Regions from separate parts of the Alteromonas sp. S167 genome, predicted to be linked through region 2. Evidence: predicted binding sites of a transcription regulator. Region 2 holds the regulator's gene; the other holds the start of a gene.
What was found. Region 2 encodes FNR, which switches genes on or off when oxygen is low (the NO sensors DNR and NnrR bind a similar motif). Its sites were predicted from a motif close to TTGATCTAGATCAA; they were not measured.
Positions count from the first base shown of each region.

Region 1: a site for FNR is predicted at 2,259-2,272, ahead of ccoG (cytochrome c oxidase accessory protein CcoG). Genes of this name have one in related genera too.

Region 1 is NZ_JAZETR010000008.1:111,711-115,138, forward strand. Features, by position in the region: gene V7R35_RS13305 (serine/threonine protein kinase) at 1-767, opposite strand, end outside; gene ccoG (cytochrome c oxidase accessory protein CcoG) at 764-2,194, opposite strand; gene V7R35_RS13315 (lipase) at 2,422-3,114, opposite strand.
Region 2 is NZ_JAZETR010000011.1:12,219-15,646, forward strand. Features, by position in the region: gene V7R35_RS15560 (heavy metal translocating P-type ATPase) at 1-563, shown strand, start outside; gene ccoS (cbb3-type cytochrome oxidase assembly protein CcoS) at 565-819, shown strand; gene V7R35_RS15570 (sulfite exporter TauE/SafE family protein) at 822-1,481, shown strand; gene fnr (fumarate/nitrate reduction transcriptional regulator Fnr) at 1,531-2,271, shown strand; gene uspE (universal stress protein UspE) at 2,409-3,332, shown strand.

The sequences.
Region 1 (3,428 bases), on a different contig from region 2:
AATTCTTCATAGGCTTCAACTAGGGTTTCGAGCTGCAGCAGCTGTTGTTGTCTGTCGCCGCTTAACATCATCCATAAATCTTGAATGGCTGGACCCATACGACAGTCGTCTAAATCAACAAAAGTAGGGCCATCGCGCCACAGTATGTTGCCCGGGTGACAGTCGCCGTGTAGGCGAATGAGTGAACTAGCGCTGTAAGCCTTGCGCGTAGTCTCAATAACCGGGTTAAGAATAGCGAAAAATGCGGTTTTTAAGTGCTCTGGCAACAGCGAGCTATTCTCAAGCACGTGCTTTGGCTCTTCTAAATAACTGTGAATATCAATGGTAGGGCGTTCTTTAAATGGTGTTGCTTGCGCCACTTGATGAATGCGGCCAATGAATCTGCCCATCCATTCAAGCTGATCTAAATTGTCGTTTTCAAACTGTCGACCGCCTACCGATGGAAATAGCGTAAAGCGATAGTCGGTGCCCTTAACATTATGGTGGTGCAGGGTACTACCATTCAATGCAATGGGGGCTGCGAGCGGAATTTCGCTTTCAACTAATGCTTTTGCGAACACGTGCTCTTCAAGTATTTGGGCGTCAGTCCATCGCCCAGGTCGGTAAAATTTAGCAACGTAGCGCTTCCCGTCTTCAGCTAAAAACTGATATACGCGGTTTTCGTAGCTATTAAGCGCAAGCAGGCCGCTTTGTAAAAAAATGCCCTGAGATTCCAGGGCATCAAGTATGGTGTCGGGGCTAAGCCCCGAGAAAGAAAAATCTGTCATCGATAAAGAAATTTAGTTGGCTCATCAACGGTAACTGCCTCGCCATCAATGGTGGTGGTTACGCTGATGAAGATATCCGTTACCGTATCTTCCAGATTATAGGCATCGGTTGCAACTGATATTGGCGTGCTGTACACCTCGCCACCTTTAACAGTAACCTGCTGTTCTCCAATGTAGGTGTAGTCAGGCAAACCTTTTACCGCAATAGTGTAGGTGTGCTCTTGCTGGGTTTTGTTAAGCACTTTAATGGTGTACACATTTTCAATTAGGCCTTCGTTGGTTTCTCGATACAGTGAGTTTCTGTCGCGAATGATGTCAACTTCAGTGGGGCTGCGAGTATAAATATTGGCGAATAACAGGCCTAACATAATAACTAACACCACGAAGTAACCTATTAGCTTGGGGCGAATAATATGCGTTTTGCCGCCTGCAAGTTCCTCTTCAGAAGTGAAGCTAATAAGGCCTTTGGGGTACCCCATTTTATCCATTACACCGTTACAGGCATCAACACATGCGCCGCAGTTGATGCACTCGTATTGCAGGCCATTTCGAATGTCGATACCGGTAGGGCACACTTGTACACATAAGTTACAGTCTATACAGTCACCAATGCCCTTTTCTTGTACTTGTTCATGGCTTAACTTTCTTGGGCGAGGGCCACGCTGCTCTCCGCGATTCGCGTTATACGACACGGTAAAGGTATCTTTATCAAACATTGCCGATTGGAATCGCGCATAAGGACAAATGTGCGTGCACATTATCTCACGCATATACCCTGCGTTTCCGTAGGTACATACAGCAAAAAAGATAACTGAGAACCCAGCCCAAAAGCTGGTATTAACGGTGAAGAAGTCAATGAATAGACGGTCGATGGGTGTGAAGTAGCCTACGAATGTGAGTGCAGTGAGCAGGGCAACAGCAATCCATGCGCTGTGTTTGGCTGTTTTGCGAAGAAACTTGTCGGTATCCATAGCGCGGTTATCTAGTGCTATGCGCTTGTTACGAGGACCTTCAATTTTCTCTTCAAACCAAGTGTAAATGTATACCCACGTAGTTTGCGGACACATGAACCCGCACCACACACGCCCCGCGAAAGTGGTGACGAAAAACAAGGCAAACGCCGATACAATAAATATGTACGCTAGCAGCGTAAGGTCTTGTGGCCATAGTGTTAACGAGAATATGGTGAAGCGCTGCTCGCCAATATCAAGTAACACTGCCTGCTGATTGTTGTACTGGAACCAAGGGATAATAGCGAACAGGCCTAAAAAGAATAGGCCGAAAAAACGGCGGAAAGATTCCAGTGGACCTTTTACGGCGCGCACGTAAATGCGGCTGCGAGAATCGTAACGTTTCCCTTCAATAGCCCCTTTGGGCTTATGCACTTTTACCGGAGTGACATTTTTTACCGGTATTTGGTCATTCATAGTTACACCTTCGCTAACAACATCTACTGCTACGTTGAGTATAACAGCATGTGCTACATCATCTTTAATGTAGATCAATAGTGGCGTGAATGATCCATTTTTTTTATGTTTCAGTCAATACTGAAAGTTCAGAAAGTTTGAGTCTGTGATTTTATGAAAGTTTAGTTCTAAGTTCAATTAAGGCCATTTAACCACTGACCTTAATCGAGCATTAGGTCAAACTGTCGCTATTGAATAAGGTTTACTTGCTGTACAGCAGTGTCTGTTTGAAGACCGAAATGACCTAAAACATAAGTATATGACGCGTCTTCACCGTCTATTCTGCTGCTATGAACGCCGTTAACTGTACATACGCCAGTTGCGCACACAATTTGATCAATATTGCTTTTAATGGAATACACGTTTCGACCAATAGGCACGTTGGCAATGCTGTCTAAAAATGGGCTTGAAATAGAAAGGCCGTCTCGTCCGCACGTACTTGACCACACGTTAAACGGGTACATGCCACATGTGCGCAGGCCTTTTGTTGCGCCTGCTATGCCTACGAAGCTATCCACAAAACCTGATGCTGCTAGTTTATCTATTTGTTGAATAGATAAGGTAACACCCATCGAGTGCGCGATAACATCAATACGCCCTGTGCACGATGCGTTTACTGCATCAATAATCGCATTCCTCACCGGTGTTTCCTCTGAACCGCTGTGGTTATTGCATGCAGCACATGTCTTTGAGCCCCAGTTCGGCAAGAACAAGTCGCTTGACGAGTAGCCTCGACGGTATAATTCACTAACCGTGTTATTCCAACTTGATGGTGACGCACTGTTCCCGTGTACTAATACGACAGCGTCTTTACACGCGTTAGCATAATTAGCTACAACCGACGAAATTAATAACAGAACTATCATTTTTATAATTTTCATTTTCTTCAACCTTTGCTTGTTAACAATTGTTTAACAAGGCTAAGGTAGAAGGCCTGTAACATTATTTCGATAGTACTTTCGTACAGCAAATGAACAATTTATAGTAAAGGAAAGCCAACACTCAAATATTGAGTGAATGCAAAAGATGATAGTAGTAAGGCGCACGTTGTTTATAGCAACGCGGTAATGCTGATGATGTGATTTAAACATATATGCAGGCATATATACTGGCGTATAGATAGCGCTATTTATGACCTATAAATGTATGTATATACTCACTAACGTTTAATGGAACTGAACGAGTTACAGTGCTT
Region 2 (3,428 bases):
CTGTAAACGGTCGACTGTTGGCTGCTTTTGTAGTGAGTGACAGCCTTCGTGAAGATACGAAAGAAACACTTAACGTGCTGTCAAAAACTCATGAGTTAGTCGTGTTAAGCGGTGATACACAGGACAATGTAAATACAGTTACGCAATCGTTACCTATAGCTAAATCACTTGGCGGGCTTACACCTGACAAAAAATACAATGCGGTAGTTGAAATGCAGCAACAGGGTAAAAAAGTGATGATGATGGGTGACGGCATTAACGACGCTCCTGTACTTGCCAGTGCAGATGTTGCTATAGCTGTTGGCAACGCTACTGATGTTGCAAAAACTGCCGCCGACGTTATTTTGCTGGGCGACCAGCTTCTGTCTGTGCCTGAGCTGATTGAAACCGCACACAAAGTGAAACAAAAGATTCGACAAAACATCGGCTGGGCTGTTGGCTACAACGTATTGGTTCTACCGTTTGCAGTTACTGGGCTTTTATCGCCTTGGATGGCCGTTGTGGGTATGTCGTTAAGCAGTATTATTGTTGTAACCAATTCAACAAGGCTTTTAGGGAAATAGAATGAGCATAATTTACGTCCTTATCCCCATTGCTATCATTATCGTTGCGTTGGCAATTGTTATTTTTTTCTGGGCTGTAAAGTCTAATCAATTTGAAGATTTAGATCGTCAAGGTTACAGTATTTTGTTTGATGACGACCTTCCACCTGAAGAGAAAAAACTCGCTGAGCAGCGAAAAGCCTTGCAGCGTCAAGAAGAAAAACAAAACATGGGTAGTGAAAACCAAGAAACAGTAAATAAAGAATCGAAGCGCTAAATATGGAAGGTATTAACTATCTATCTGCGTTTCTCATTGGTCTTGCCGGCGGTGTGCACTGCGTTGGAATGTGTGGCGGTATCGTAGCCGCACTAAGAATGGTTTCCCCAAAGGATGCTAACCCACTTCCCTATACATTTGCCTATAATTTGGGGCGCATATTTAGCTATACCGTTGCAGGTGCGCTTACCGGTGCTATTGGCCAAATGGCGTCTGAATTTATTCCTTTGGCAAATTATGTTCTTACGCTGTTAAGCGGCATTATGCTGTTGTTATTAGCGTGCTATCTAGGAAAGTGGTGGACCGTTTTAACCGCACTAGAATCGTTTGGTAAAGGTTTGTTTTCTAAGCTTCAACCTGTTTCTAAAAAGTTTCTTCCTTTTAAATCACCAATGCATGCCATTCCTTACGGTATTATTTGGGGCTGGCTACCTTGTGGCCTTGTTTACTCTACACTTACGTGGTCTTTAGCCGCAGGTAATGCAACGCAAGGTGCGGCGTTAATGCTATTTTTTGGACTGGGAACCTTACCAACATTGTTGGCCGCCAGTGCAGGCAGCCAGCTTCTTTTACGTGGCTTTCAACATACTGTTACCCGACAAGTCATTGCGGTGTTAATGGCTTTATATTCAGTGCTTTTGATTTATCGGGCAATCCTTTAAAGCTTGCGGTATTATTGGTAAATAACCATAACTATTGTGAGGTCTTGTCATGAGCGCAGGAAGCCAGTTTTCAATTCACTGTCAGAACTGTAGTTTTAGCCATTTGTGTTTACCTGTGGCACTGAATAAAACTGAAATTGAATCTTTAGATGACATTATCGAGCGTAAAAAGCCCCTTCACAAAGGTGATATATTAATTAGTACGGGCGATACATTTCGCTCTTTATTTGCTGTGCGCACGGGTTCTTTTAAGTCTTTTGTAACCAATAACGAAGGCGAGGAGCAAATTACTGGCTTCCATTTTCCAGGCGATATCATAGGCTTTGACGCGCTGCGTGAGAATAAACACCAAAGCTACACACAAGCGCTGGAAACGGCAATGGTATGTGAACTCCCCTACGAAACTCTTGATGAAATGTCGGTGCAGTTCCCGAAACTAAGACATCAAATATTGAGCTTTATGAGTGCTGAAATTAAACAAGATCACGACATGATCATGCTACTCAATAAGCGTACAGCAGAAGAGCGTTTGTTGTATTTTATCTCTCATCTATCACAACGTTTCGAAGAGCGTGGTTTCTCACATCGTGAATTCCATCTAACGATGACACGAAACGAAATTGGAAATTATTTAGGGCTTACCATAGAAACAATTAGTCGTTTACTCAGTCGTTTTCAAAAAGAAGATATTATTAAGGTAGACGGCAGACTTATTACTATCAAGAACTTTGACCGCTTAAACGAGAAACTAGAGGCTTTAAACGGCCCGAGTATTGTGTGCAACGGATAGGTGGGCACTTAAGAACTTATGTTTAAGTTCACTAGCCATCACCTTTCGAATTAGCAAAATATTGATCTAGTTCAACTTTCGTTTTCGAGTTTGTCGTTTACACTAAACATATATGGTTCGTTTTAACGGGACATCACATGATTGAGTGTAGACATATTTTAGCGATTGTTGATACTGAACGAGACAGCCAGCCTGCGTTAAGCCGGGCGTTTGAACTAGCCGCAAAAACAGGCGCTTCGGTTACTGCTATGTTAGTGGTTTACGACCTTTCTTACGACATGACCACAATGTTAAGCGGCGATGAGCGTGAGTCAATGCGCGACGCGGTTACCAATGAACAAGCAAAGTGGTTAAAGAACCACTTGAATGCTTTAGGATTCCAAGAAGCCGATATTGTGGTTGAGTGGAACAACCGCGCTTACGAATCAATTATTTCCTATACGTTAAACGACAAGGTTGATCTTGTTGTAAAAGCCACAAAGCGACATGATGACTTGGCGTCTGTACTATTTACGCCAACTGATTGGCATTTAATGCGTAAATGTCCCTGCCCTGTACTATTAGTTAAAGACCACGATTGGCCGGAAAACGGCGAGATAATCGCTGCAGTTAACGTGGGTAGCGAAGACAATGAACATGCTGCCCTAAATGATAAAATTACACTTATCGCAAACGACTACGCCACGTTACTCAAAGGCAATGTGAATCTAGTTAATAGCTATCCAACAACACCGCTTAATGTCGCCATTGAAGTGCCAGAGTTCGACCCTGAGAACTATCATAATGCGGTTAAGAATCACCACAATAATGAGATGCAGGCACACGCGCTTAAATATGGTGTTCCCGATGAAAAGTGTATCGTGAAAGAGGGCCTCCCTGAAAAAGTGATACCGCAAGTTGCCAAAGATATTGATGCAGAGCTAGTAATAATCGGTACTGTGGGGCGCGTAGGCCTATCTGCGGCACTTATTGGAAACACTGCGGAACACGTTATTGATGAACTCAACTGTGACGTTTTAGCCATAAAGCCGGATGGTTTTGTTTCGCCACTGGCTAAATAAAAAATGTAAGTAACGTTTTATTACGCTATGTGCATAAATTAACGACAGCAACCATGGTTTCAAAAACACGCTTTATTGTATAATGGCGTTTTTAGA